Regions from separate parts of the Bradyrhizobium sp. SZCCHNR1093 genome, predicted to be linked through region 2. Evidence: predicted binding sites of a transcription regulator. Region 2 holds the regulator's gene; the other holds the start of a gene.
What was found. Region 2 encodes LexA, which represses DNA repair genes until DNA is damaged. Its sites were predicted from a motif close to TGTTCNNNNTGTGTTCNG; they were not measured.

Region 1 (15,243 bases), on a different contig from region 2:
CGCTGCCCTTGACCAGGAAGATCGAGCCGACAGGCTCACCCGCAAGCTCGGCGATCCAGCAGTGCTCGCGCGCAGGGTCGTAGCTTCTGATGAACTGCGCGCCGATCTCGGCGACCAACGCCTCGAACGAGACGTCCCAGCCATATTCCTCGGCGTAGACGGCGCCGTGCCGTGAAACCACCCAGCCGATGTCACCCGGGCGATGGCTGCGCAGCAGCACCGGGGAGCGGCCCAGCTGCTGCGGCTCCAGGGCGGTCTCGATCGTCGTCATTGCACCGACCAGCCGGTCGCGCACGGATGGCGCCAGCGGCGCCAGCATGGCCGCGATCTCCTTCTGCGAGCTGCGGTCGAGCCTGGCATAGGCCTGTCGTCCCTTGGCGGTGAGCCCGAGCTGCTGCTGTCTGCGATCGGTCGGCAATGGCGTGCGGGTGATCAGGCCCTGCTCGTCGAAGCTCTGGACGATGCGGCTGAGATAGCCGGCATCGAGGCCGAGCGAGAGACCGATCTCCTTGGCGGAGATGGCGTCGTACTGCGCCAGCTCATAGAGCACACGCGCTTCGGCCAGCGAGAACGGACTGTCGAGCAGATGCTGGTCCAGCGCGCCGAGCTTCCTCGTGTAGAAGCGGTTGAACGCGCGAACGGCGGCGACCTGGCCGTCGGATGGGGCAGGAATCATGTGGCACCTCCAATACTTGCCATTGTCAATCAATTGATTGACTTTGGCAAGTATCGTCCCGATGCTAGACCATGACAATCCGGCTGCGCAGCATGGTCCGCGAGGAGCGGCCGAGCTGACGCAACAGGCGCGTCTCGGCACGCTTTCGATCGGGCTGGTAGCCGCCGACCTGCCGGTAATGATCGCGGGCGATCAGCAGGCCCTGGTCGCCGAGCGGTCCGACCAGGGCCCGAGCGACCGATCGCATCCGCTCGCGCAGACTGATCGCAGCGTAAGGAGACCTGGCGTAACGGAAAACGCCGGCGCGGGGCTGGCCGGCGGCGGCGACGCTCTGGACGAACTGCCTGGTTTCGTCGATCCAGCCGGGATCGAGCATCGCGCCAGCGGGCAGAAACATCAGCCAGGGCGCCCGCGCGTTCGCGGCCCCTGCCGCGAGCGCTGCGGCCTGGGAGCCCTCGAACTTCATGAAGTGGCAGCCGGCGACGTCCGCGACACGCTCGATCACGCTGGAATCGGGCGAGCGATCGACCAGCAGCACCTCGGTGACGACACCGGCCGCGGCGCCTGGCACCAGCGCGGACAGGGTGGCCACGGCGGTCTGCTCGACACCTTCGGTCGGGATGATCACGCTCAGCATGAACCTGGCATCGTTATCTGTCGCGCCTCCAGCATGACTGTTATCATCTTGTCATAGCCAAATCAGCCCGCTGCGCTGCGGAATTTTGCAGCACGTAGCGGGTCGCGCACGTTCGGGCAACGCCGAACGATTGCTATTTCAAGGTGCTGCGTTGCTGGAGCTCGCGCTTGGCTGGTTCAGTCGCCCGCCTGTGTCGGCGTGGTGCCGCCGGCGCTGTTCGGCCAGACCCAGTCGCGGATCGCCGGCATGTCCTCGCCATGCGCCCGGATGTAGCGGGTATGCTCGATCAGCGCATCGCGAAATTTCTGCTTCACATGGGCCGCGGACACGCTGAGGCCGGGCACGCGTTCGATCGCCTCGATGGCGAGGTGGAAACGGTCGAGCTCGTTGAGCACGACCATGTCGAACGGCGTCGTCGTGGTGCCTTCCTCGATGAAGCCGCGCACATGCATGCCGGCATGGTTGGTGCGGCTGTAGGTGAGGCGATGGATCAGATACGGATAGCCGTGATAGGCGAATATCACTGGCTTGTTGGCGGTGAACAGGCTGTCGAAGTCGCGGTCGCTGAGGCCATGCGGATGGTCCTGCTTCGGCTGCAGGGTCATGAGATCGACGACGTTGACGACGCGGATCTTCAGGTCGGGCAATTCCTTGCGCAGGAGGTCGACGGCTGCGAGCGTTTCCAGGGTCGGGACGTCTCCGGCGCAGGCCATCACCACGTCGGGCTCTTCGTCGGCGGGCTCGGTGCCGGCCCAAGACCAGATGCCGATGCCGGCGTCGCAATGCGTGGCGGCGTCCTGCATCGACAGCCATTGCGGCGCGGGCTGCTTGCCGGCGACGATGACGTTGATGCGGTCGTAGGTGCGCAGGCAATGGTCGGCGATCCACAACAGCGTGTTGGCGTCCGGTGGGAAGTAGATGCGGACGATATCCGCCTTCTTGTTGGCGACGAGGTCGACGAAGCCGGGATCCTGATGGCTGAAGCCGTTATGGTCCTGCCGCCAGACATGCGAGGTCAAGAGATAGTTCAGCGACGCGATCGGGCGCCGCCACGGCAGCTCGCGTGACACCTTCAGCCATTTGGCATGCTGGTTGAACATCGAATCGATGATGTGGATGAAGGCCTCGTAGCAGGAGAACAGGCCATGGCGGCCGGTGAGCAGATAGCCTTCGAGCCAGCCCTGGCAGAGATGCTCGCTCAGCACCTCCATGACGCGGCCGTCATGCGCCAGATGGATGTCATAGGGCTCGATGCCCTCCATCCACACGCGCTCGGTGACCTCGAACACCGCATCGAGCCGGTTCGACGCCGTTTCGTCGGGACCCATGATGCGGAAGTTTCGGGTCTTCGCATTCAGCGTGATCACGTCGCGCAGGAACTTGCCGAGCTCGCGCGTCGCTTCAGCGATGGTCTGGCCTGGTGAGGACACCTCGATCGCGAAAGCTTGATAGTCCGGCAGCTTGAGCTCGCGCTTGAGCAGACCGCCATTGGCATGCGGATTGGCGCCCATGCGTCGCTGCCCTTTCGGCGCCAGCGCCTGCAATTCCGGCCTGAGACGGCCATGGGCGTCGAACAGCGTCTCCGGCTCGTAGCTCTTCAGCCAGGCTTCGAGCAGCGCGAGATGCTCCGGCTTGCTGCGGGGGTTGGCAATCGGCACCTGATGGGCGCGCCAGAAGCCTTCGACCTTGAGGCCGTCGACCTCCTTCGGCCCGGTCCAGCCCTTCGGGCTGCGCAACACGATCATCGGCCAGCGCGGCCGTTGGATCGTTGCATCCGGCTGACGCGCATTCTGCTGGATGGAGCGGATGCTCGCGAGCGCAACATCGAGCGCGTCCGCCATCTGCCGATGCATCGCCTTCGGCTCCGCGCCTTCGACGAACAGCGGCTCGTATCCGTAACCTTCAAACAGGCATTTGATCTCGGCATCGCCCATGCGGCCGAGCACGGTGGGATTGGCGATCTTGTAGCCGTTGAGATGCAGGATCGGCAGCACCGCGCCGTCATGGGCCGGGTTCAGGAACTTGTTCGAATGCCAGGACGCGGCGAGAGGGCCGGTCTCGGCCTCGCCGTCGCCGACCACGCAAGCCACGATCAAATCGGGATTGTCGAACGCCGCACCATAGGCGTGGACCAGCGCGTAGCCGAGTTCACCGCCTTCATGGATCGAGCCCGGCGTTTCAGGCGCGGCATGGCTCGGGATGCCGCCGGGGAAGGAGAACTGCCGGAACAGTTTGCGCAGGCCATCGGCATCGCGCGTGATCTCCGGATAGATCTCGCTGTAGGTGCCTTCGAGATAGGTGTTGGCGACCATGCCCGGACCGCCATGGCCGGGGCCGCAGATGTAGATGACGCTGAGATCCTGCGCCTCGATGGCGCGGTTGAGATGGGCATAGATGAAGTTCAGGCCGGGCGTCGTCCCCCAGTGGCCGAGCAGGCGCGGCTTGATGTGCTCCGGTTTCAGCGGCTCGTGCAGCAGCGGATTGTCCAGCAGATAGATCTGCCCCACCGAGAGATAATTCGCCGCGCGCCAGTAGCGATCGAGCAGGTCGAGATCGTCGGCCGGGGTGGTCTGTTGGGGAGAAGTGATCTGCATGGGACCTCGCTTGCCTTCCGCTTCGCGCCTGCGGGATACTGTATGAGAGTAACGCCGCACCGTCCTGTTCCAGCGCACCTGCAGGATAGAACGGGAATGTGATGGCTGGCCTTGCGCCCGCGCAGAGCATGCGTGCGCCTTTGTTCTATTTTGTTCTTGTAATGTTCCGTTTGCGTGCTATGTCTTGGCCATGAGCCGAGCATCTTCACATGCCCTCAAGCGCCCGCCGGTCCCGGTGCCCTCCGAGCCGGCGGGCGCGCCTTCGTCAGGTCCTGGGAAGGACTTTCCCGAACTCGCGGTCGCCATCGAACGGGGCCGGCGCCGCGGCCGGGGTGCTCAATCCAACGCGAGTGGTCGCTACGAGGCGGAGGCCCGCGTTGTCTTCGATGATGGCTGGCAGAGCCTCGAGGAGCTGCCGCCGTTCAAGACGACGGTCGCGACCGACACCTCGCGCAAGGTTATCACCCGCAACGACTCGCCGGACATCGGTTTCGATCGCTCGATCAATCCGTATCGGGGCTGCGAGCACGGCTGTGTCTACTGCTTCGCGCGGCCGACCCATGCGTTTCTCGGGCTGTCGCCTGGTCTCGACTTCGAATCCAAGCTGTTCGTGAAGCCGGATGCGCCCGCGCTTCTGGAGAAGGAGCTCGCGGCCAGCGGCTACGAGCCGCGGATGATCGCGATCGGCACCAACACCGATCCCTATCAGCCGATCGAGCGCGAGCGGAAGATCATGCGCGGCATCCTCGAGGTGCTGGAAAAGGTTGGCCATCCCGTCGGGATCGTCACGAAGTCGGCGCTGGTGATGCGTGATGCCGACATCCTGGCGCGGATGGCCAAGAAGAACCTGGCGAAGGTCGCGATCTCCGTGACCACGCTGGATCCGAAGCTGGCGCGCACGATGGAGCCGCGGGCCTCGACGCCGTCGAAGCGGCTGGAGGCGCTGCAGGCGCTGTCCAAGGCCGGCATTCCGACCACGGTGATGGTGGCGCCGGTGATCCCGGCGCTCAACGACAGCGAGATCGAGCGCATTCTCGATGCCGCCGCCCATGCCGGCGTCAAGGAAGCGGCCTATGTGCTGCTGCGGCTGCCGCTGGAGGTGCGCGACCTGTTCCGGGAATGGCTGCTCGAGCATTATCCCGACCGCTACCGCCACGTCTTCACCCTGATCCGCGACATGCGCGGCGGCCGCGATTACGACTCGCAATGGGGCACGCGAATGAAGGGGACAGGCCCGATGGCCTGGATGATCGGCCGCCGCTTCGAGATCGCCTGCGAGAAGCTCGGGCTGAATAAGCGTCGGACCAAGCTGACGACCGATCATTTCGTCCGGCCGAAGGGCGGCGGCCAGCAGCTCAGCCTGTTCTGAAGCGTGCGGAGAGTAGGTGGAGAGTAAGTGATGAGCGCACAAGCGAGCGTTCCGCGGTTCACCGTCATCACACTCGGTGTGTCCGAGATGCGGCGGAGCATCGCCTTCTATACATTGCTCGGCTTCGTCCGAAAATTCTGCGCGACCGGCGAGGCCGTGGCATTCTTCGAGACCGGCGGGACGGTGCTGGCGCTGTACCCGTGGGGCGCGCTCGCCGATGACGCGGGCGTGCCAGACGCACCGCGTCCTCAGGCGTTCCGAGGCGTGACGCTGGCATGGAACTGCCGCTCGGAGGCTGAGGTCGATGCGGCGCTCGCGTCGGCGGTGGAGAAAGGCGCGATGCTGCTGAAACCGGCGCAACGGACCGACTATGGCGGTTACAGCGGCTATTTCTCCGATCCGGACGGTCATGTCTGGGAAGTGGTGGTCGCGCCGGGGATTGATGTCGGCGAGGATGATCGAGTGCATCTGCCGGCGTAGTCGGTCGCCGGCGGGGGGCGAATAGCGGGGAATTGAGGCCCGTTCGGGTTGCGCCGCCGCCAGCCGTTTCGCACCATGGCGGCCATGATTCGCGATCAGTCAAAGAAGCCGGGCAGGGCGAAAGCAGCGAGCTGTGCCGTGGCGAAGAGCGCCCCTGCAAAGGCCGCGACCAAGCCTGCTGCCCCGGGTGCTGCCGGCAAGTCGGGCGCCAAGCTCGGCAAGGGCGTCATCGCGGTGGCGCCGCCGAGCTTCCGGCGCGAGCGCGCGCTGTTGAAGCAGGGCGTCTGGCCGGTCGCGGGCTGCGACGAGGCGGGACGGGGGCCGCTGGCCGGTCCGGTGGTCGCTGCGGCCGTGATTCTCGATCCTGCGCGCATCCCCAAGGGTCTCGATGATTCCAAGCGCCTGAGCGCGGAGCAGCGCGAGGCGCTGTTCGACAAGATCTGCAAGACGTCGGCGTTTGCGGTGGCCGTCGCCTCGCCGGCGCGAATCGATCGCGACAACATCCTGCGTGCCTCGCTCTGGGCGCTGTCGCGCGCCGTGAGGGCGCTGCCCGAGGCGCCGAAGCACGTCTTCGTCGACGGCCGCGACCGCATCGACGTCGATTGCGGCTGCGAGGCGGTGATTGGCGGCGATGGTCTGGTGATGTCGATTGCGGCCGCCTCGATCGTCGCCAAGGTCACGCGCGACCGGCTGATGTGCGCGCTGGCCCAGGATTGCCCGGGTTACGGCTTCGAGCAGCACAAGGGCTATGCTGTGCCGGAGCATCTCGCCGCGTTGGACCGGCTCGGCCCCTCGGTGCATCATCGCAGCCTGTTCGCGCCTGTCGTCGCCGCCCGGCGCAAGCATCAGCCGTGGACCGATGTGCCGGAGCCGGATCTTTTCGCGGAGGTGACCGTGGTGACATCCACCGAAATCTCGTTCGAGGTCTGATGCAGGTTGCCTCGCGGGCGCCGCGGTCTTAATAGTTTTGGTCAGCCAGCCAGCACGAAGTGTCACCCCTCGCAGCAGGGGCGGTGTTGTGCGCCCCGATCGTGCGGTATCGATTGCGGGCGTCGGACAGCGAGGCTGCTGCGGATGAGCGACGGTCCTGCCGGCCTCCTCGACGTCCTCAGCGATTCAGCCAAGCGATCCAGCCGTTCATGCGTTTCACGTCACTGGTTGTCGAACTGATCCGCGCAAGGCCGCGGCTGGTCGTCGTCATCGTGGTGCTGTGCCAGGCCCTGATGTGGCTCGGCGTGGCCATGCTGTTCTATCGCAGTCCACCCGGCCAGCTTGCCACCACCATCGCGTTCGGACGCGAGTACCAGGTCGGCACCGATCTCGGCCCGCCACTGTCGTTCTGGCTGTCGGACATCGCCTATCGCCTCGCCGGCAACCACCTGTTCGGCGTCTACGTGCTGGCCGTGCTGTGCTCGGCCCTGGGTCTGTGGGTGATGTATCTCCTGGCGGGGGCGATCGTCGGCGGCCAGCAGGCGGTGCTCGCCGTGCTGCTGACCATGACCATCACCGCGTTCGGTGCACCCACGCTGGAATTCGGTCCGGAGGTGCTGGCGCGTCCGCTCTGGGCGCTGCTGCTGCTCCATAGCTGGCGGATTCTCGGCGAGGGCCGGCGCAACGCCTGGTTTGCCTGGTCGATCGAGGCCGGCCTGCTGCTGCTGACCACCTCGGCCGCGGCGGGCCTGCTGCTGCTGATCGCCGGCTTCGTGGTCTCCACCGCGCAGGGCCGCCGGGTGCTGCGCTCGTTCGATCCGCTGTTCGCGCTGCTGGTGGTGCTGGCGCTGGCGCTGCCCTACCTCATCTTCGTGCTGCGCGCCGACAGCGTCGGGCTGCCGGCGCTGCCCGTTCTCGCCGAGCTCTCGGTGCGCGCTTGGCATTGGCTCGCCTTGGCTGGCGGGGCGCTGCTGGCGATCTCGGCCATGGTGCTGCTGGTGCTGCTCGACGCCAGCTGGATCAGCCGCAGCGAGACCGACGCCCCGATCATCTACCGCCGTTCGGTCCCACCGCTCGCCCGCGACTTCGTCTATTGCTTCGCGATCGCACCGGCCCTGGCGGGCAGCCTGATCTCCGGCCTGTTCGGTCTGCCCACGGTGTTCGGCGGCGTCGCCGTCACCTTGACGATGGTCGGCCTCGCGCTGGTGGTCGCGTCCGGCGATCTGATCTATCTGCGCCGCCAGCGGCTGTTGCGCACGGTGTGGGCGGCTGCGGTCGCTGCACCCGCGGTTTTCGTTGCCGGCAGCGCCGTGATTCAGCCCGTGATCGGCGAGGGCGAGGTCGCGACGTCGATGCCGGCCCGCGACATCGCCCGCTTCTTCGTCGAGAGTTTTGAGCGCCGTACCAACCAGCGGCTGCAGGCGGTCGCCGGCGATCCGCAACTCGCTAGCCTGGTCGCGCTCGGTCGCCGCCGCGCGCATCTGTTCCTCGATGCCACCCCGCAGCGGACGCCCTGGGTCACGCCGGCGAAATTCGCGGAGAGCGGCGGGGTCGTGGTGTGGCGCGCCTCCGACACGGTCGGCACCCCACCGCCTGACATCGCCCAGCGCTTTCCCGGGCTGGTGCCGGAGGTGCCGCGCAGCTTCGACTGGCTGATCAACGGCCGCCAGCCGGTGCTGCGCATCGGCTGGGCCATCGTACGGCCGAGGGGGCCTTAGCGCTTTCCATGCGAGCCGTCATTGCGAGGAGCGAAAGCGACGAAGCAATCCAGGGCTGCGCGCGTGACTCTGGATTGCTTCGCTGCGCCGCTGCGCTCGCAATGACGGAAGCGAATTGGGTCCTCAGACCGCTATCACCGTCGCGATTGCGCGCAGATCCTGCCAGGACAGCCGCTTGTAGGACGGCGAGCGCAACAGATAGGCCGGATGGAAGGTCGCGATCGCGCGGATCGTCCGCTTGCCGGTGTCGTAGTCGCGCCATTTGCCGCGCACGCGCATGATGCCCTCGGTCGTACCGAGCAGCGACTGGGTCGAGGGATTGCCGAGCGTCACCAGCACATCGGGATCGACCAGCTCGATCTGGCGGCGAATGAACGGCAGGCAGATCTGCGTCTCCTGCGGCGTTGGCGTACGGTTGCCGGGCGGGCGCCAGGGAATGACATTGGCGATGTAGACCTTGCTGCGGTCGAGCCCGATCGCGCCGATCATGCGGTCGAGCAGCTTGCCGGAGCGGCCGACGAATGGCAGGCCCTCGATGTCCTCGTCGCGGCCGGGCGCCTCGCCGACCAGCATGATGCGCGCCTGCGGATTGCCGTCGGCGAACACCAGCCGCGACGCCGTCTGCTTCAGCGCGCAGCCGTCGAAAGTCTCCAGGAGCTCGCGCAGCGCCTCCAGGGTCGGCGCCGTCCGCGCCGCCTCGCGGGCCGAGGCGACGGCCGCTTCCGGCGGAGGCGGCGGTTCTCCGCGCGGCGGAATGATCGCCGGCGCGGCCGGCCGGCCGGGCTGCGCCGGCGCCTGACGGGCGACGGGGGCCGCGGCGGGGAACGAAACCGCCTCGGGCTCGACCAGCCGGTTGATCGGCTCGTCGGCCAAGGCGCAATCGACCCCGGCCTCCAGATAGAAGGCGAGCAGTTGCCGGACGTCGGGGAGGGGCTCGGGAGTCATCATGATCGATCGCCGCGGCAGTGTACGCTGCCTCGGCGCATGGCGGAATGCATTTCGGTGGTTGTCCTGCCCCGAAAAATCGGAAACAAGAGTTTGGAATAACCCAAAAAGGGACGGAACGCCCTAGTGTTCCGGCGCCAGCCGTCGCTCCCCCTCCGGACCAGTCTTCAGCGAACGGTCAACGCCTTCAGGAACCCTAGTTAAGTCATTGTTGCCATTGCAGCTCCGGGTTTGACCTTTGCACGCGCCGGGGGGCGGCAGAGGTCGGGTCCCCTGCACCGGCCGGGCCTGAGATCGAGAGAGATGAGCACCGAAGAATTACCTCCGCGCGAATCCATGGAGTTCGACGTCGTCATCGTCGGCGCCGGCCCCTCGGGCCTGTCCGCCGCGATCCGGCTGAAGCAGCTCAATGCCGACCTCAACATCGTCGTGGTCGAGAAGGGCTCCGAGGTCGGCGCGCATATTCTGTCCGGTGCGGTGATCGATCCGGCGGCGCTCGACAAGCTCATCCCCGACTGGCGCTCGGACGACGATTGCCCGCTGAAGACCCAGGTCAAGGTCGACAAGTTCTTCTGGATGACCGAGAGCAGCGCGATCTCGCTGCCGGGCTTCGCGATGCCGCCGCTGATGGACAACCATCACTGCTACATCGGTTCGCTCGGCAATGTCTGCCGTTGGCTGTCGCGCAAGGCCGAGGCGCTCGGCGTCGAGATCTATCCGGGCTTCGCGGCCACCGAGGTGCTCTATGACGAGCAGGGCGCGGTGCGCGGCATCGCCACCGGCGACATGGGCATCGGCAAGGACGGCAAGCCGAAATCCTCGTTCACGCGCGGCATGGAGCTGCTCGGCAAGTACACGCTGTTCGCGGAAGGCGCGCGCGGCAGCCTGTCCAAGCAGCTGATCGCGAAATTCGCATTGGACGCCAAGAGCGAGCCGGCGAAATTCGGCATCGGCCTCAAGGAGGTCTGGCAGATCGATCCCGCCAAGCACCAGAAGGGGCTGATCCAGCATTCCTTCGGCTGGCCGCTCGACATGAAGACCGGCGGCGGCTCGTTCCTGTATCACTACGACGACAATCTCGTCGCAGTCGGTTTCGTCGTCCACCTGAACTACGACGATCCCTATCTGTCGCCGTTCGAGGAATTCCAGCGCTTCAAGACGCACCCGTCGATCCGCGGCGTGTTCGAAGGCGGCAAGCGCCTCGCCTACGGCGCACGCGCCATCACCGAAGGCGGCTATCAGTCGGTGCCGCGGCTGTCCTTCGCCGGCGGCGCGCTGATCGGCTGCGCGGCGGGCTTCGTCAACGTGCCGCGCATCAAGGGCGTGCACAATGCGATGGGCAGCGCGATGCTCGCGGCCGAGCACGTCAATGCCGCGCTCGCATCCGGCCGCGCCAATGACGAGCTGGTCAGTTACGAGAACGCCTGGCGCGGCTCGCCAGTCGGCGAGGATCTGTTCAAGGTCCGCAACGTCAAGCCGCTATGGTCGAAGTTCGGCACCGTGCTCGGCGTCGCGCTCGGCGGCTTCGACATGTGGTGCAACACCCTTGGCTTCTCGCTGTTCGGCACTCAGTCGCACGTCAAGCCCGATCGCGCCACGCTTGATCCGGCCAAGGCGCATCAGCCGAAGCCTGCGATGAAGCCGGATGGCAAGCTGACCTTCGACCGGCTGTCCTCGGTGTTCCTGTCCAACACCAATCACGAGGAAGACCAGCCGGTGCATCTGAAGGTCGCCGACATGGCGCTGCAGAAGAGCTCCGAGCACGACGTCTATGCCGGGCCGTCCAACCGCTATTGCCCGGCGGGCGTCTACGAATGGGTCGAGGAGGGCACCACCCCGCGCTTTGTGATCAACGCGCAGAACTGCGTCCACTGCAAGACCTGCGACGTCAAGGATCCCAACGGCAACATCACCTGGGTTCCTCCGGAAGGCGGCGGTGGGCCGAACTACGAGGCGATGTAGCCTCGCATAACGCACGATTGCGTGAGTCGGCTGCTCCCGGGAGGGCAGCCGGCCACGATACGGCCATACTGGCGCGGTTTGACGCGGGTCACCTTCGCCAAAGGGGCTCCCGGCTGACCCGAATATCCTGCAAATCCTTGCGGTTGGCCGCCAAACGCGGCATTGTCGGCGCCTTGAAGAGCTGCCGATCGGGGTCCTGTCCGTACCGATCCGTCATTTCCAACAACCAGAGCGCACCGTGATGTTGTCAATTCGCAATCGCTGGACCGCAATTGCCGTTTCTGCCTTGCTGCTCCCCGGTGCCGTCCTGGCCCAGACGCCGGATCATCCTGCGGATAACGCCGCGAAGTTTCCGACCAGCGTCGATCTGAAGTCGCTCACCACCTCGGGCAGCTATCTGGCGGCCCGCCACGCCAGCGTCGAGCGCGACGCGGCCTCGGCGGCGGCGTTCTACCGCTCGGCGCTACGTAGCGACCCGAAGAACAACGAGCTGCTCGACCGCGCCTTCATCTCCTCGGTCGCCGATGGCGACATCGACGAGGCCGTGAAGCTGGCCGAGCGCGTGCTCACGATCGACAAGGCGAACCGCATCGCGCGCCTCGTTGTCGGCGTGCAGGACATCAAGCAGAAGAAATACACAGCCGCCCAGACCAACATCAACCAGTCGGTGCGCGGGCCGATCACCGATCTCGTCGCCATCTTGCTGTCGGCGTGGGCCGCGGCCGGTGCGGGCGATTCGAAGACCGCCGTCGCCAATATCGACAAGCTGACTGGTCCCGAATGGTATCCGCTGTTCAAGGACCTCCATGCCGGCATGATCCTGGAGCTGGCCGGCAAGGAGAAGGACGCCGGCACGCGGTTCGAGCGTGCCTACAAGCTCGACGATTCGATGCTGCGCATCACCGAGGCCTATGCGCATTGGCTGTCGCGCAACAAGGATGCGGCCGCCGCGACCGCGATCTATGAAGCCTTCGACAAGAAGCTCGCGCGCCATCCGCTGGTGCAGGAGGGCCTGCGCGAGACCAAGGCCGGCAAGAAGCTGCCGTCACTGGTCGATTCGGCGCAGGCCGGCGCCGCCGAGGCGCTGTACGGCATCGGCGCCACTTTGAGCCGCCGCGGCGGCGAGGATCTGGCGCTGGTCTATCTGCAGCTCGCGCTGCATCTGCAGCCGAATCATCCGTTGGCGCTGCTGTCGCTCGCCGATCTCTACGAGACCGTGAAGAAGCCGCAGATGGCGATCAAGGTCTATGAGCGTGTGCCGGCGAGCTCGCCGTTGAAGCGCAATGCGCAGATCCAGCTCGCCACCGATCTCGACAGCGCCGACCGCAGCGACGAGGCGATCAAGATCCTCAAGGACGTCATTGCGCAGGATCCGAAGGATCTCGAGGCGATCATGGCGCTCGGCAACATCGAGCGCGGCCGCAAGAAGTTCGCCGACTGCGCCAAGACCTATTCGCTCGGCGTCGATTCGCTGCCGGTGAACAATGAAAAGGCCAACAGCGTCTATTACTACTACCGCGGCATCTGCCTGGAGCGCTCCAAGCAGTGGCCGAAGGCTGAGGCCGACATGCGCAAGGCCCTCGAGCTGCAGCCTGACCAGCCGCATGTGCTGAACTATCTCGGCTATTCCTGGATCGACCAGGGCATCAATCTCGACGAAGGCATGAAGATGATCAAGCGTGCCGTCGAGCAGCGGCCGGACGATGGCTACATCGTCGACTCGCTCGGCTGGGCCTATTACCGCATCGGCAATTACGAGGAGGCGGTCAAGAACCTCGAGCGCGCGATCGACCTCAAGCCTGAGGATCCGACCATCAACGACCATCTCGGCGACGCCTATTGGCGCATCGGCCGCAAGCTGGAAGCCAAGTTCCAGTGGGCCCATGCCCGCGACCTGAAGCCCGAGGCCGAGGAGCTGCCGAAGATCGAGGCCAAGATCCAGAACGGCCTGACTGATGATCCGGCACCCGCTGCGGCCAGCAACGACACCAAGGATACGCCGTCCGACGCCAAGAAGGACGACGGCAAGGGCGGCTAGGTCGTCCTGATTACGATGTGAGAGCCATCACGGGCTCCTCGGCTTGCCGGGGAGCCCGGATGATTTTGATGAAGGGTGTGGCGGTTGCCGGCCACGTTCGCTTCGGCCTCGGGCCGCGGCGAGTTGGCATCTGAGCTCCACCACCGAACATGCTGGGGGCATTGCGCCGATGTTGGCGTCCACGGTCACCGGCGCGCTGCAGGAGCAGGGGCGCGCCAAGGTCAATCTGACCCTGCGGGTCGTCGGCCGCCGGGTCGACGGCTATCATGATCTCGAAAGCGTCGTCGCCTTTGCGGATTGCGCGGACCAGCTCGCGCTGGTACCGGGGCCGGAGCTGACGCTGACCACGACCGGACCTCTGGCAGAGGCCTGTGGCGAGACCACGGACAATCTGGTGCTGAAGGCGGCGCGTCTGCTGGCGGAGGCCGTTCCCGGCCTGAAGCTCGGCGCGTTCACGCTGGAGAAGGTGCTGCCGGTCGCCGCCGGCATCGGCGGCGGCTCGGCCGATGCCGCAGCGGCGCTGCGGTTGCTGGCGAAGCTGAACGGCCTGTCGCTGGACGATCCGCGCCTCACTGCGGTTGCCTTGAAGACTGGCGCCGACGTGCCGGTTTGCGTGCCCTCGCGCGCCTGCACCATGACCGGCGTCGGCGAGAACCTGCAGCCGCTTGCGCTTCCCGTCCTGCCCTGCGTGATGATCAATCCGCGGGTGCCGGTCGCGACCAAGGACGTGTTCCAGGCGCTCGGCCTGAAGCCTGGCGAGCTGCTGGTCGGCGTGACCGATGTCCTCACGGCGCCGTCCTGGCCGCAGGCCGGCGCGTCGGTCGGAGACTGGGTCGCTGCACTCGATCAGGTGAAGAACGATCTGGAGCCGCCCGCCCTGAAGGTGCAGTCGATCATCGGCACGGTGCTCGACGCGCTGCGCGCGAGTTCAGGCGTCCTGCTCGCTCGCATGTCCGGCTCCGGCGCGACCTGCTTTGCGATCTATGGCAACGTCGCGGATGCAAGGGCCGCCGGCGCTGCGATCGCAGCCGCGCACCCTGAATGGTGGGTGCATGCGGGGACGCTGAGCTAGTTTGCTGGCTCGGCCCTCATAGCGAGCGAAGGTGGGCAAAGGCGCAGCCTAGCTGCAGCCCGGCACAAGGTCGTGGTGGTGCCGTGCCCACCGTCTGACCGCGGGGCACGACGCCCGATGGTGGGCACGGCGCCATTGCAGCGTGATTTGTCGCATCAGCTGGGCAGGGCGCCTTTGCCCACCCTACAGAACTTGCTTGGGTGACGGTCTCTCGGCAGACGGACGAACTAATGCGACCGCGCCAGGCAGAACGCCACCACCTGCTCCAGCGCCGCCTTCATCGGTGACGCCGGGAACAGCGCCAGCGCGTCGACGGCCATCGCGCCATAGTGATGCGCGCGGCTGATCGTGTCCTCCAAGGCGCGGTGCTTGTTCATCAGCCCGATCGCATGGTCGAGATCGTGATCGCTGATCTCGCCGCGCTCCAGCGCCTTGATCCAGAAGGCACGCTCGCTGTCGCTGCCGCGGCGGAACGCGAGCACCACCGGCAGCGTGATCTTGCCCTCGCGGAAATCGTCGCCGACATTCTTGCCGAGCTTGGCGGCCTTGCCGCCATAGTCGAGCACGTCGTCGACGAGCTGGAAGGCGATGCCGAGATTCATGCCGAAAGACCGGGATGCGGCCTGCTCGGCCTTGGGACGGTCGGCGAGCACCGGGCCGACCTCACAGGCGGCAGCGAACAGTTCCGCCGTCTTGCCGCGGATCACGGCGAGATATTCGTCCTCGGTCGTTGCGGTGTTCTTGGCGGCGGCAAGCTGCATCACCTCGCCTTCGGCAATCGTGGCTGCGGCGGCCGAGAGAATGTCGAGCGCGCGCAGCGAG
Region 2 (15,243 bases):
CGACATCGCGCCTTGTGCCTGCCCGAGATCGGCAGGCCGACGATCGAGCCTTGAGCGCGATGGGGACGCCGGCCGCCGAGACCACGCCGCCGATCGGCATGATCGCCGCGGGCGGGGTGCTGCCCTTTGCGGTCGCCGACGAGATCGTCGCGCGCGGCCGGACGCCGGTGCTGTTCGCCCTGAAGGGCATCTGCGATCCGAAGCCGCTGGCGCGCTTCCGGCATCACTGGATCGGCCTCGGCCAGCTCGGCAACGCCCTGAAGCTGCTCAAGGCCGAGGGTGTCCGTGACCTGATGTTCATCGGCAATCTCGTTCGTCCGGCGGTGTCGGAGATCCGTTTCGACTGGGGCACGCTGCGCGAGCTGCCCTACATCTGGTCGGCCTTTCGTGGCGGCGACGATCATCTGCTGTCCGGCGTTGGCCGCATCTTCGAGCGCCACGGCTTTCACATGATCGGCGTCAAGGACGTCGCCCCCAATCTGCTTGTGCCCGAAGGGCGGCTGACGCGGAGCGGGCCCAACGATCTGGTGACCGGTGACATCGCCAAGGGGCTCGCCGTGCTGCGCGCGATGGCGCCGTTCGATGTCGGGCAGGCGGTGGTCGTGATCGACGGCCACGTCGTTGCGCTCGAGGACATCGAGGGCACCGACGGGCTGCTGGCCCGCGTGGCGCGGCTGCGTGCCGATCGCCGTATTCGTGCTGCGGCCGGGCGCGGCGTGCTGGTGAAGGCGCCCAAGGCCGGCCAGGATCTTCGCTACGACCTGCCGACCATCGGCCCGCGCACCGTCGAGGGGCTTTCAGCCGCGGGTCTCGCCGGAGTCGCCGTCGCGGCCGCCTATACGCTGCTCGCCGATCCCCAGGAGACAGTGGCTGCCGCCGATCGGGCAGGCGTGTTCATCACGGGCGTCACTGCGTGACGGCGCGGCCTCTGGCAGGCGCGGCCATGCGCAGGATCTGCCTGGTCGCGACCGAAGAGTCCGGGGATCGCCTCGGCGCCAGCCTGATGAAGGTGCTGCGCCAGCGGCTCGGCGACGGCGTCGAATTCTCCGGCGTCGGCGGCCGCGGCATGACACGCGAGGGGCTCGCCTCGCTGTTTCCGATCGAGGAGCTCTCGATCGTCGGCTTCGCGGCGGTGCTGAAGCAACTGCCCAAGATCCTCCGCCTGATCCGCGGCACGGTTGACGCGATCGTTGCGGCCCAGCCCGACGTGCTCGTCATCATCGACAGTCCCGACTTCACCCAGCGCGTGGCGAAGCGGGTTCACGCGCGCGATCCCGAGATTCCGATCGTGAACTACGTCGCACCGACCGTATGGGCGTGGCGTCCGGGCCGGGCGGGCGCGATGCGCGGCTACGTCGATCACGTGCTGGGCTTGCTGCCGTTCGAGCCGGAGGCGTTCCGAAGGCTCAATGGTCCGCCCTGCACCTATGTCGGCCATCCCCTGATCGAGCAGCTCGCCAGCCTGCGCCCCAATGCGGCAGAGCAGGCGCGCCGAGATGCCGACCCTCCCGTTCTGCTGGTGCTTCCTGGCAGCCGGCGCAGTGAGGTCGCTCGCCACATCGCCGTGTTCGGCGAGACATTGGCGCGGCTGCGCGCCCAAAACCTGGCCTTCGAAGCCGTGCTACCCACCACCCCGCATCTCGAAGCCGCGGTGCGGGCCGGAGTCGCAAACTGGCCGCTCGTTCCGGAGATCGTCACGGGCGAGGCCGAGAAGCGGGCAGCCTTCAGGCGCGCGCGCGCCGCGCTCGCCAAGTCCGGCACGGTAACCCTGGAGCTCGCGCTGTCCGGCGTGCCGATGGTGACCGCGTATCGCGTCGGCGAGATCGAGGCGTTCATTCTCCGGCGAGTCGTCAACGTGCAATCGGTCATTCTCGCCAATCTCGTGATCGGCGAGAACGTCATTCCGGAGTTCCTTCAGGAAGCCTGCACGGCCGACAATCTCGCGCCCGTTCTCGCCGATCTCCTGGGCGACGGTCCGATACGAGCGCGCCAGGTCGAGGCATTCGATCGCCTCGACGCGATCATGTCCACGGGCGCGGCCTCGCCGAGCGTGCGCGCGGCCGACATCGTGCTGGCGACGATGCGCAGCGGGCGGCGCTGATCAGGCCTGAAGCGGCATCTTGAATTCGAAGGTCGTTCTGTCCTCGGTCGAGGTGGCCTGCAGCGTGCCGTCATGCGCTCGCGCAATCTCGGAAGCGATGTAGAGTCCAAGCCCGAGACCATGCTGGCTTGGACGCTCGCCGCGCATATAGGGCTTGAACAGATTCTGCATCGCCTTGTCCGAGATCGGCGGCCCGTGATTGGTGACATCCAGCACGAAACAGCCCTCGCTCGTCGTTGCGGAGACCTGGATCGGCTTGTCCTTGTCGCCGTAGGAGATGGCATTGCCGAGCAGGTTCGAGAACAATTGCCCGATCTTGCTACGGTCGCATTTGACCGGCTCCGCGATGTCGATGTGGGTCTCGATCTCATGGTCGGGCCAGGCCAGCCGGATCTCGGAGACGACCTGCTCGATCACCGGCGCCAGCGGTTGCCGCGCGTCGGGCTTGATCGTCAGGCCGCCGCCGAGGCGCCCCCGGGCGAAATCCATGATGTTGTCGACCAGTCCGGCCATGCGCATGACTGATTTCTGAATCATGGAAATGATCTCGGGCGCTCTGGCGCTGTCCTGGTTGCGCAGCAGCACGCGCATTCCGGCGTCGATCGAGGCCAGCGGATTGCGGAGGTCATGGCCGAGAACGCCGATGAATTGCTCTCTCAGCTCGGCGGTCCGGCGCTCGTCGAGCAGATTGGCCTCGGTGATCTTGAGCCGTTGCTCGATCGAAAACCTGCTCTTCTCGCTGAGGCCGAGGCTGGCCTGACTGAGCGCGAAGCGCTGATGAAGCTCCAGCTGGGCCGCGATCAACTCCCCGAACAGCTGAAACGTGCTGACGATTTCGGGCCGGTCCAGCTCGCGCGGCGCTGGATCGATCGTACACAGGGTGCCCCAGATGGTCCCGTCGGACAGGGTGATCGGAGCGGAGATGTAGCTGCGAAAGCCGTAGAGCTTTGGCGTCGGGTGATCGCGAAACATGTGATCCGTCTCGACGTCACCGATGACGACAGCTTCGCCTCGCTCCCGGACCTCGCTGCAGATCGTCGTCTTGACGCGCAGCTCGCCGCCCTCTTTCAGGCCGAAATTGATGTCGTCGCGGACCGCACAACAGACCCATCGATCCGAGGTCACGCGCGCGACCGCAACGAATCCCATCCCGGTGATCCTGCTCACCGAGTCCAGAATTTTGGGAACGGCGTCAAGCTGCTGGACAGCATCGACGTCCGGGTTGGGATTGGTCGTCATCGTATGCTCGAGCTGGTCCCTGCTCCAGGATGCAAGTCGTGTCTTCAATTTGCACCGTTCAACGCATTGAGCCCCGGAACGTTCGCCGGAACAAAATGATCGTCGTGCGATTGAATGAGATTGGACAGGAGACAGAGTGTCCCGCGGTCGGCTCACAAGAAAGACAGTTTTGGTCGTTGAGGACGAGGGGCTGATCCGCGCCAACGCTGTCGACATGATCAGAGACCTCGGTTTCGAAGTCATCGAGGCCGTTGACGCCGATCAGGCCATTTCGCTTCTCGAACGATGTGACCGCATATCGGTGGTCTTCACGGACGTCCAAATGCCGGGGTCGATGGATGGCCTGCGGCTGGTCGCCGTCATCAGGGACCGCTGGCCCCCGGTTGCGCTCCTGGTGACGTCAGGTCAGGTGACCCCTTCGGAATTGCCGTCGGGCGCGCGCTTCCTTGCCAAGCCATATGGGGCCGAGCAGCTCAGGTCTCATCTCGAGGCGCTGGCCTGATGCACTCCCGACTGGTGCCGCGAGTTAGAAAGGTGCTCAGAAAGGTGCGACCTCACGAACGAAACGGCGCCGTCGGGATCGACGGCGCCGTTCGAGAGCGGATTTGCGCTGCGGTGCGGCTCAGCCGCGCTTGTCCATGTCGACATAGTTGCGCGTCGTGACGCCGGTGTAGAGCTGGCGCGGACGGCCGATCTTCTGTTGCGGATCCTCGATCATCTCGCTCCACTGGCTGATCCAGCCGACGGTGCGGGCGACGGCGAACAGCACCGTGAACATCGACACCGGGAAGCCCATCGCCTTCAGGGTGATGCCCGAGTAGAAGTCGACGTTCGGATAGAGCTTGCGCTCGATGAAGTACTGATCGCTGAGCGCGATCTTCTCGAGCTCCATCGCGACCTTGAGCATCTGATCGTCGGCGTGGCCCGTCTCCTTGAGCACCGCGTGACACATCTTCTGCATGATCTTGGCGCGCGGGTCGTAGTTCTTGTAGACGCGATGGCCGAAGCCCATCAGGCGCACGTCGCTGTTCTTGTCCTTCACCTTGGCGATGAAGTCCGGAATCTTGTCGACGGTGCCGATCTCGGCCAGCATGTTCAGCGCGGCCTCGTTGGCGCCGCCGTGTGCCGGACCCCACAGGCAGGCGATGCCGGCGGCGATGCAGGCAAACGGGTTGGCGCCCGAGGAGCCGGCGATGCGCACCGTCGAGGTCGAGGCGTTCTGCTCGTGATCGGCGTGCAGGATGAAGATCTTGTCGAGCGCGTCGGCGAGAACCGGGTTCGGCTTGTACTCCTCGCACGGCACCGCGAAGCACATGTTCAGGAAGTTCTCGGCGAAGGAGAGCGAGTTCTTCGGATAAACGAAGGGCTGGCCGATGGTGTATTTGTAGGCCATCGCCGCCAGGGTCGGGATCTTCGCGATCATCCGCATCGACGCGATCATGCGCTGCTTCGGATCGTTGATGTCGGTGGAGTCGTGGTAGAACGCGGCGAGCGCGCCGACCGAAGCGACCATGACCGCCATCGGATGCGCGTCACGGCGGAAGCCGTGGAAGAAGCGCGACATCTGCTCGTGCACCATCGTGTGATGGGTCACGCGATAGTCGAAATCCTGCTTCTGGGCCTTGGTCGGAAGCTCCCCGTACAGCAGCAGATAGCAGGTTTCCAGGAAGTCGCCCTTCTCGGCGAGCTGCTCGATCGGGTAGCCGCGGTATTCCAGGACGCCGGCGTCGCCGTCGATATAGGTGATCTTGGACTGGCAGCTGCCGGTCGAGGTGAAGCCCGGGTCATAGGTGAACATCCCGGTCTGGGCGTAGAGCTTGCCGATGTCGATGACGTCGGGACCCACGGTGCCGCTCAGGATCGGAAGATCGAAATTCTTGTTGCCGACGGTGAGGGTCGCGGTCTTGCTTGCGGATTTTGCGTCCATCGTTTGTCCCCGATGAGATCGTTAGGCTTGGCCCTTGTTCTTTTTGAGAGATGGCAGGGCAGGTGGACTTTATCTAGTGCGGTGGCTTTGACATTCGCGTCACTGTCGCTGCCAACAGCTTAAGCGAAGGTCAAATCCGAAACCGTACTGGAATCTTATATTTACTAGTGTCCTTCGGCCCTAACATCCGTCAACGAGCCCGCCGCAACGTGTGAAGGATGTCCGAGCCGGGAAAACCAGTGGGTGCCGCGCAAATGCGTATCGTATTGCCCTGTGCGCTGCAAGATGGGGAGCAATGCGACCTTATGAGGTGGTCTGGTCCTCCAGACGGCCCAAGGATTCATCACGCCCCAGGATCGCCAGAACGTCGAAAATACCGGGTGAGGTGGTTCGGCCGGTGAGCGCCGCGCGCAGCGGCTGCGCCACCGCGCCCAGCTTGAGGTTGTTGGCTTCAGCAAACGCACGCAGCGCGGCTTCCGTGGCCGGTCCGCTCCAGGACTCGACAGCGGCCAGCGCCTCATGCAGCCGGCCGATCAAAGCACGGCTGTCCGGCGTCAGCAGGGCGGCGGCCTTGGCGTCGATCGGAAGCGGCCGGTCGGCAAAGATGAAGGCGGCGCCGTCGATCAGCTCCAAGAGCGTCTTGGCGCGCTCCTTGAGGCTGGGCATCGCCTGGGCGAGCTGCGCGCGCGTGGCGTCGTTGAGCTTGGCCTTGAGAGCCGCGCCGTTCGGCACGTAATTCAGCACGTCCTCGAACTGGCGCACCAGCGCCGCATCGTCGCTGTGGCGGATATAGTGGCCGTTGAGGTTCTCGAGCTTGGCGAAGTCGAACCGCGCCGCCGAGCGGCCGATCGCCGGCAGGTCGAACGCCTTGATCATCTCCTCGGTGGAGAAGATCTCCTGGTCGCCATGGCTCCAGCCGAGCCGCACCAGGTAATTGCGCAGTGCCGACGGCAAATATCCCATCGCACGGTAGGCGTCGACGCCGAGCGCACCGTGGCGCTTCGACAGCTTCGAGCCGTCCGGCCCGTGAATCAGCGGGATGTGCGACATCGACGGCACCGTCCAGCCGAGCGCATCGTAGATCTGCTTCTGGCGCGCGGCGTTGATCAGATGGTCGTCGCCGCGGATGACGTGGGTGACGCCCATGTCGTGGTCGTCCACGACCACCGCCAGCATGTAGGTCGGATTGCCATCGCCTCGCAGCAGCACGAGGTCGTCGAGGTTCTCATTCTGCCAGACCACGCGGCCCTGCACCTGATCCTCGATCACGGTCTCGCCGGTCAGCGGCGCGCGCAGCCGGATCGTCGGCTTGACGCCTTCGGGCGCCTCCTTGGGATCGCGGTCGCGCCACATGCCGTCGTAGAGCCGGGTGCGGCCTTCCGCGCGCGCCTTCTCGCGCATCGCGGCCAGCTCCTCGGCGGTAGCATAGCAGCGATACGCCATGCCGCTGGCGAGCAGTTGCTCGGCGACCTCGCGATGGCGCGCGGCGCGGCTATATTGGTAGATGACCTCGCCGTCCCAATCGAGCTCGAGCCATTTCAGGCCGTCCAGGATGGCGTCGATGGCCGCCGTGGTCGAGCGCTCACGGTCGGTGTCCTCGATCCGCAGCAGCATCTTGCCGCCGCGGCCCCGCGCATACAGCCAGTTGAACAGGGCCGTCCGGGCGCCTCCGATGTGGAGAAAGCCGGTCGGGGAGGGGGCAAAGCGCGTGACGATCGGGGAGGTCATGGGCGGCAGCACGAAATCCAGGCAGGGGCTATGAAGGGCGGGGGGTGTATAGCAGGCCTATCGCATAACTAAAGCCTTCCTTGGGGGAAGCGGATTTGGCAGATAGGCTGCCAAATTCCGGAGCAGGATATTCTTGATGACCACGACGACAGACACGGCGACGACGGCAGAGGCAGGGCGCGACTTCATCCGCGACATCGTCCAGGCCGATCTCGACAGCGGCAGGCACAAGACGGTCGTCACCCGGTTCCCGCCGGAGCCGAACGGCTACCTGCATATCGGCCATGCCAAGTCGATCGGTCTCAACTTCGGCATTGCCCAGGAGTTCGGCGGTCGCTGCAATCTGCGCTTCGATGACACCAATCCGACCAAGGAAGAGCAGGAATATATCGATTCCATCCAGGCCGACGTGCGCTGGCTCGGCTATGACTGGGGCGACAACCTGTTCTTCGCTTCGGATTATTTCGAGCGGCTCTACAATTGGGCGGAAGGGCTGATCAAGGCCGGGCTCGCCTATGTCGACGACCAGTCGCAGGAGGAGATCCGCCTGTCGCGCGGCACGCTCACCGAGCCCGGCAAGAACAGCCCGTTCCGCGACCGCACGGTCGAGGAGAATCTCGACCTGTTCCGGCGCATGAAGGCCGGCGAATTCCCGAACGGCGCGCGCGTGCTGCGCGCCAAGATCGACATGGCCGCCGGCAACATCAACCTGCGCGACCCCGTGCTGTACCGGATCATGCACGCCCATCACCCGCGCACCGGCGACGCCTGGAAGATCTATCCGAGCTACGACTACGCCCACGGGCAGTCGGACGCGATCGAGGGCGTGACGCACTCGATCTGCACGCTCGAGTTCGAGGACCACCGGCCGCTCTACGATTGGTTCCTGGACAAGCTGCCGGTGCCGTCGCATCCGCACCAGTACGAGTTCGCGCGGCTCAACCTGACCTACACGCTGCTGTCGAAGCGCGTGCTGACGCGGCTGGTGCAGGACGGCCATGTCTCCGGCTGGAACGATCCACGCATGCCCACCATCGCCGGCCTGAAGCGGCGCGGCGTGCCGCCGGCTGCGGTGCGCGAGTTCATCAAGCGCATCGGCATCGCCAAGGCCAACAGCATCGTCGATGTCGGCATGCTCGAATTCTGCATCCGCGAGGAGCTGAACCGCACGGCGCTGCGTCGGATGGCCGTGCTGCGGCCGCTGAAGGTAGTGATCGAGAATTATCCGGAAGGCCAGGTCGAGGAGCTCGAGGCGATCAACCACCCCGACGATCCCTCGGCCGGCACGCGCAGGATCGCCTTCGGCCGCGAGCTCTATATCGAGCAGGACGACTTCATGGAGAACCCGCCGAAGAAGTTCTTCCGGCTGTCGCCGGGCAACGAGGTGCGGCTGCGCTACGCCTATTTCATCAAGTGCCGCGACGTCATCAAGAACGACGCCGGCGAGATCGTCGAGCTGCGTTGCACCTATGATCCCGCGACCAAGGGCGGCAACGCGCCGGATGGACGCAAGGTCAAGGCGACGATGCACTGGCTGCCGGCTGCGCAGTCGCTGACAGCCGAGATTCGCATCTACAATCAGCTGTTCGCCAATCCAAGCCCCAATGCGGCCGACTTCACCGCCGATCTCAATCCCAACTCACTCGAGGTCCTGACCGACGCCCGCATCGAGCCGGCGATCGCCGAGAGCAATTCGGACGCGCCGATGCAATTCGAGCGCCAGGGCTACTTCGTCCGCGATCCGGATTCGACGCCCGACAAGCTCGTGTTCAACCGCACCATCGGCCTGCGCGACACCTTTGCGAAGGAGGTCGCGAAGGGATGAGATGGGGACCGCAGCCGCAGCTCAATTGATCGCTGCGAGGCCGGCCTCGGTCAGCGTTGGCACGCCATCGCTGACCTCGACCAGGCCGCGCTCCGCGAGGAGCGAGAGATCATCGTCGGCGACGGGGGAGAGCGTGAGCCGGTGGGCCTTGATGTCCCGCAACGTCCAGCGCAGGTGGATCGCCGTGTCGAGCGCGAGGTCGGCAAAGGGATCGTCATTGTCATGGTGGTCCATACCCGCATAAGCCCGTGCGGTGCCGAAAGTTCCAATGACGTTCCCGGCACCGGGATTGGATTCTCGTTCCGTTCCGCTAGTCGGATTCCCCGTGGTTTCGCTAGCCTCCATGCCCGTAAAGTAACGGGTGGTGTGGGCAATGGCGGAGCCGGTCAGGCCGCCGGGAGGGCGTCGCGGGCTCGCGGGCACGATGGCCGATGTCTGGCCGCCGCGCGGCGCGCTGGCCGGCGGCTGGCCCGCGATCGGGTCCGGCGCGTCGTCGGCATTCGCCGCCCGCCTGAAGAGCTGGGCGGTCGAGGAGGCCGGGGCGGGCCGGCTGCTGCCCTGGGTGCCGGTGGCGTTCGGGGCCGGCATCGCGCTGTACTTCACCGCCGATCACGAGCCGGTGCTCTGGATCGCCGCCACCACCGCGGCGCTGCTCTGCATCGTCGCCATCATGATGCGGCGGCATCGGATGTTTCCGGTTGCCGTGATGATCGCGGCGGCGGCGTGCGGCTTTGCCGCGGCGACCATCAAGACGGCGCGTGTCGCTCATCCAGTGCTGGCGCGGCCGTTGTATTCGGTGGCGCTGTCCGGCTTCGTCGAGGCGCGCGACATCCGCGAGCGCAGCGATCGGATCGTGCTGCGCGTCACCGCGATGGAGAGCCCGCGCAACGCCGCCACGATCGCGCGCGTGCGGCTCGCGGTGCGTAAGGGCACGGCGCCCGAGGTCGGCAGCTTCGTGCAGCTCAAGGCGCGGCTGCTGCCGCCGATGGCCCCGGTGCGGCCGGGATCCTACGACTTCGCGCGCGACATGTTCTTCCAGGGCATCGGCGCCTCCGGCTTCGTGATGGGCGCGATCACGACGGCGACGCCGCCGCAGGCCGCCGGCTTCGGCCTGGGCTATGCGGCGGCCATGCAGGGCCTGCGCGATGCGATCGACGCACGCATCCGCGCCCGCCTGACGGGCGATGAGCGCGCCATCGCCACCGCGCTGCTGACCGGCCGGCGCGACGCCATCACGCCCGATGTCAACGATGCGATGTTCGTCTCCGGCCTCGGCCACGTGCTGTCGATCTCCGGCTATCACATGGCCGTCGTCGCCGGCGTCGTGTTCTTCGCCGTGCGCGCGCTGCTTGCGCTGATCCCCGGCCTCACTATCAGCCATCCGATCAAGAAATGGGCGGCCGCGGCGGCGCTGGTCGCGGCGGCGTTCTACCTGCTGCTGTCGGGCGCGGAGGTCGCGACGCAGAGATCGTTCTTCATGACGGCCGTGGTGCTGATCGCGGTCATGGTCGATCGCCGCGCCGTCACCTTCCGCACGCTCGCGGTCGCGGCGATGATCGTGCTGATCGCGGCACCCGAAGCGCTGGTGCATCCGAGCTTCCAGATGTCGTTCGCGGCGACGCTCGGCCTGGTCGCGCTGGTGCAGTTCGGCCTGCCCAAACTGTTTGCGAGGCCGGACAGCTCCACGACGCAGCGCATCGCGCTGTGGGGCGGCCGCGAGCTCGCGATGCTGCTGCTGGCCTCGCTGATCGCGGGGCTTGCGACCACGCCCTATGCCGCGTTCCACTTCCATCGCGTCACGCCCTATGGCGTGCTCGCCAATCTCGCGGCGATGCCGGTGGTTTCGGTGCTGGTGATGCCCGCCGGACTGCTTGGCCTGCTGGCGGCGCCGTTCGGGCTCGACGGTCCCTGGTGGACGCTGATGGGCCTCGGCATCGACTGGATGATCGCGGTGACGCGCTGGGTGGCGGCGCTGCCTGGTGCGGTCGGGCGCATCCCGGGCTTCGGCATCGGTCCGCTGATCCTGGCCAGCCTCGGCGTCATCCTGATCGGCCTGCTGCGCACACCGCTGCGCTGGTCGGGCGCCGTCGGGCTCGTGGTGGCCACCGCGTGGGCCGCCACGACGCCGCTGCCCGACGTCCTGATCGCCGGCGACGGGCGCGCGGTGGCGGTGCGCGGCAGTGACGGACGTCTGCATGTGATGCGCACCGGCAAGGACGTGTTCGCCACCAAGGAGTGGCTCGCGGCCGACGCCGATGCCCGGCTGCCGGCGGATTCATCGCTCGCCGATGGCGTCTCCTGCGACGAGGCGGGCTGCGTGGTCACGATGGCCGACGGCCGATTCGCCGCCTTGACCCTGCGCACCGAGGCGCTCGACGATGATTGCGCCCGTGCAGCGCTGATCGTCACCGCGCGCGCCGCGCCGTCATCCTGCGCGGCGGCCGTCATCGATCGCCAGCGCCTGCAGCAGCAGGGCGCCTTGATGCTGGTGCAGCGGGGCACCGGCTTCTCCGTCACGCCGGTGCGCGCCGGCGGCACCGACCGCCCGTGGTGGCCGGCGCCCGCCGAGGCCGGCGAGTTCGACACGACGCTGACGCCGCGTGCGCCGGTGTCGCGGCTTCAGGACGCGACGCCGCCGGAGACGGAGCAGGGCGAGCAGGATTGAGCGCCGGACAGCTCGAACGTGCTGAGATGATACAACGTGCTGAGATGATACTCGGTGTCGTCGGGTCCATCGAACAGCGAGGGACCTTCGACCAGCGTGAACGCAGCGCCCGGATATCGTTGCCAGACGGCGATGTCATCAACCGTGACCGTTAGCCATCCGAACGGAAGCATGTAGCGGCCGGGCTCGGTGATCCGGTCGGCCTTGTTCCAATCGATCTTGTTGACCGCGGCGGCAAGCTCCCCCGGCACACAATGCCGGCCGAGGGATGTCGTTCCTATTCGATGCGATGCCGGAGCGTGAGGTTCGCCCGAAAGGACCTTGCGCTTGCAGAAACCAAATCTCCCCCGGCCGAAAGCTCGCTCATGACCGAGAGAAATGCGGACGCGCAGGCGCTCAGGTGATGCTGATGCGGCGAATCGGTGTGGCCTGCGAAGCCGGAACGTCCTCCGCCACGCCCGGGCGGCGCTCGGCCGGCTGCTTGCTGACCGGCAATTGCAGCACGGTGACGCGCTGGCCCTCGCAGAGCTGGGTCACCAGCACGTGGCGGCCGTCGGCGAATTCGATCGCGTCGTGATGGCGATCGGGGATGTGCGTCTCGATGCTGTTGAACTTCGCGACGCGCTCGCGGATCGTCCGGGTCCAGAGCCAGCGGCTGTCGTAGCGGACGTCCTCGACAAATGCCAACTCGGTGCCGGGCAGCATGCAGACTGCGACGGTCGGCTCGCTCTCGAGGGCGAAGCCGCGGGTGGCGGTGCCGCGAAACGTCGTCGAGATCAACGTCTCGCCGACCTTGGCGGGACGGGACGCAACCGCATGGAGGCTGTAGTCACACATCGGATCGCTCCTCGTTGAGAGATAGCCGACCCACGCTCCCCCCGGACAGGCGCAGGCCTCTATCAGAGTGGACATCGAGGAGATGTTAGCGCGCGCTTCACGGCAATTCTGCGCTGATCTGCACCGCGTGCGCCCGCGGGCGATCACAAGCGTTTGAGCGTGCCGCGCTGCACATCCTGAGGTGCATTCGCGCGTGACCAATTTCGATCGGCGGAGAAGCGCGTGCGCTCGCCGCCGATCGACCGATCGCGTCCGCGATCAGTATTTGCGATACAGCCCGACCAGCTTGCCTTGGATCTTCACCCGGTTGGGCGGCAGGATGCGCACCTCGTAGGCGGTGTTGGCCGGCTCCAGCGCGATCGATGCGCCGCGGCGGCGGAAGCGCTTCAACGTCGCTTCCTCATCGTCGATCAGCGCTACCACGATGTCGCCGGTGTCGGCGGTCTCGTTGCGCTGGATCAGCGCCATGTCGCCGTCGAGGATGCCGGCATCGACCATGGAGTCGCCGCGCACCTCGAGCGCATAGTGATCGCCGTTGCCGAGCATGTCGGCGGGCACGCTGATGGTGTGGCTGCGCGTCTGTAGCGCCTCGATCGGGGTACCGGCGGCGATGCGGCCCATCACCGGCACCGCGACGGGGCGCTCGCCATCGTCCAGCGCGGGAGTGCTGGTGCGCACCTTGCCGAGATTGCCCTCGATCACCGATGGGGTGAAGCCGCGGCGGTTGTTGGCGGCCTGTGACAGCTCGGGCAGCTTGATCACCTCGATCGCGCGGGCGCGGTTGGGCAGCCGGCGGATGAAGCCGCGCTCCTCGAGCGCCGTGATCAGGCGATGAATGCCGGACTTCGAGCGCAGATCGAGCGCATCCTTCATCTCGTCGAAGGACGGCGGCACGCCGGCTTCCTTGAGCCGCTCGTTGATGAACCGCAGAAGTTCGTACTGTTTGCGCGTCAGCATCTCGACCTGGTCCCCAGTTTGTTGTCGTCCGAGTCCAGGAGCTGCGCCTTGAGCACAAACCGGCTGAGAGCGCCTTGGAGTCGGACCATCATCGCGTCGCCCGCAACATACTAAAAACAAATCATGAACGGACACTATATGTTCGATGTGTGTTCCGCAATCCTTAAATTGTAGTGAACGGACCGGGCTTTGCCGGGGGAAACGGCCTAGCTCGGCAGGCGCAGGATCTCGCACGGGCTGCCGGCGGCGGCCTTCGGCGCAAACGCCCGCCGGATCACCAGCGCCTGCGAGAGCGCGAGATTGCCGAGCAGCGACGAATCCTGCTGGGTCACCGGCGTTGCGATCAGGGTGCCGTCGGCGCGCTCCTCGAGCTGCGCCCGCAGATAGTCCTCGCGCGAATCGTTGGCCCCGAGTTCGCGGCCGAGCAGGGCGGTCTCGCGTGGCATGCGAGCTTCGTCGCGGCCGAGCAGCCGCCGAATCAGCGGCACCAGGAACAGGATGGCGCAGACATAGGACGACACCGGATTGCCGGGCAGTCCGATCACCCTCATGTCGCCGAGCCGTCCGTGCATCATCGGCTTGCCCGGCCGCATCGCGATCTTCCAGAACGCCATCTCGACGCCCTCGGCTTCGAGCGCCTGCTTGACGAGGTCGTGATCGCCGACCGAGGCGCCGCCGGTCGTGATCAGGATGTCGGCCTTGGCCTCGCGCGCCCGCCGGATCCCGGCGATCGTGGCCTCCATCGTATCCGCGGCGATGCCGAGATCGATCGGTGTCGCGCCCTCGCTGCGCACCAGCGCCCGCAGGGCGTAGCCGTTGGAATAGACGATCTGGCCCGGGCCGGGCGTCGAGCCAGGCATCACGAGCTCGTCGCCGGTGGCGAGCAGCGCCACCTTCGGCCGGCGCCGCACCGGCAGTGCCGGATGATTCATGCTGGCCGCCAGCGACAGGTCGCGGTCGCTGAGCCGGCGGCCCGCCTTCAGCAGCACCATGCCCTCATGAAAGTCGACGCCGGCGGGCCGGATGTGCCGGCCCTTGATCGCGGCCTCGGTGATCACGACGTGGCCATCTTCGGCGATCGTGTCCTCCTGGATCACCACCGCGTCGGCGCCCTCAGGGACAACGCCACCAGTGAAGATGCGCGCCGCCTCGCCGGGTCCGACCACGCGATCGAACGGCCGCCCCGCCGCGACCTCGCCGATCACCCTCAGCCGCACCTTGGCCTGGGCTGCGTCCGCCGCGCGCACGGCGTAGCCGTCCATCGCCGACATCGCCTCGGGCGGCTGCGTCCGCAGCGCCGCGAGGTCGCGGGCCAGGATGCGGTGATGGGCCTCGTCCAGCGTCACCAGCTCCTCGGCCAGCGGCTCCGCGCCGGCGAGCACGGCGGACAACGCATCAGACACCGGCATCAGGGCCATGAGAGTTCCTTCGGATGGAGACGGCAGATCGAATGAGTCGCCTTCTAACCGAACGCGCACGGCTCGGCCAAGGGCTCAGGCCGCTTCCTGCCTTCTGATCGTCTGATGTTGGCCGCGTCCGGGCCGCTGCCTCACGACCGCGCGAGAAACCCTGCAATCAGTGCGCAGAAGGTCGACCGCAGTGCCAAGGCGTTGGCCGATGCGCCGTTCCGGTTAGCTCCCGCCCCGCGTTCTATCCAGCAGCTGCGCGACAGGCGGCGCGCTCGGTCGTGTGCAGGATATCCGCCACCATGTTCCGCAGCCAGACCGATGCTGCATCACGATCGAGCTGCAGCGGCCAGACCATCGAGACGGCCGGCAGCCGCAGCTTCAACGGCGCGGGACAGAGCGTCAGCCCAAATCGCGGCCCGTAGAGCTTTGCCATCCTGGTCGGTATCGTCGTGATCACCGGTGATGCGGCGACCGTCGCCAGCACGCTGAGGAATTCCGAGGAGGCCGAGACCACGTTGAGCTCGGTCCCGATCTCATCCAGCGCCGCCTCCAGAC

Region 1: a site for LexA is predicted at 4,059-4,076, ahead of QX070_RS25665 (PA0069 family radical SAM protein). Genes of this name have one in related genera too.

What each region holds. Positions count from the first base shown of each region.
Region 1 is NZ_JAUHJJ010000010.1:9,649-24,891, forward strand. It holds gene QX070_RS25650 (helix-turn-helix domain-containing GNAT family N-acetyltransferase) at 1-676, opposite strand, end outside; gene QX070_RS25655 (glycosyl transferase) at 741-1,313, opposite strand; gene QX070_RS25660 (phosphoketolase family protein) at 1,490-3,907, opposite strand; gene QX070_RS25665 (PA0069 family radical SAM protein) at 4,098-5,276, shown strand; gene QX070_RS25670 (VOC family protein) at 5,307-5,756, shown strand; gene QX070_RS25675 (ribonuclease HII) at 5,832-6,686, shown strand; gene QX070_RS25680 (glycosyltransferase family 39 protein) at 6,896-8,404, shown strand; gene QX070_RS25685 (uracil-DNA glycosylase) at 8,528-9,349, opposite strand; gene QX070_RS25690 (electron transfer flavoprotein-ubiquinone oxidoreductase) at 9,653-11,311, shown strand; gene QX070_RS25695 (tetratricopeptide repeat protein) at 11,553-13,349, shown strand; gene QX070_RS25700 (4-(cytidine 5'-diphospho)-2-C-methyl-D-erythritol kinase) at 13,519-14,421, shown strand; gene QX070_RS25705 (polyprenyl synthetase family protein) at 14,649-15,243, opposite strand, start outside.
Region 2 is NZ_JAUHJJ010000004.1:581,607-596,849, reverse strand. It holds gene lpxA (acyl-ACP--UDP-N-acetylglucosamine O-acyltransferase) at 1-54, shown strand, start outside; gene QX070_RS17350 (LpxI family protein) at 60-917, shown strand; gene lpxB (lipid-A-disaccharide synthase) at 944-2,101, shown strand; gene QX070_RS17340 (GAF domain-containing sensor histidine kinase) at 2,102-3,340, opposite strand; gene QX070_RS17335 (response regulator) at 3,510-3,842, shown strand; gene gltA (citrate synthase) at 3,963-5,267, opposite strand; gene gltX (glutamate--tRNA ligase) at 5,571-6,995, opposite strand; gene QX070_RS17320 (glutamine--tRNA ligase/YqeY domain fusion protein) at 7,132-8,820, shown strand; gene QX070_RS17315 (hypothetical protein) at 8,842-9,054, opposite strand; gene QX070_RS17310 (ComEC/Rec2 family competence protein) at 9,194-11,485, shown strand; gene QX070_RS17305 (hypothetical protein) at 11,440-11,658, opposite strand; gene QX070_RS17300 (hypothetical protein) at 11,882-12,322, opposite strand; gene lexA (transcriptional repressor LexA) at 12,581-13,279, opposite strand; gene glp (gephyrin-like molybdotransferase Glp) at 13,486-14,697, opposite strand; gene QX070_RS17285 (LysR family transcriptional regulator) at 14,930-15,243, opposite strand, start outside.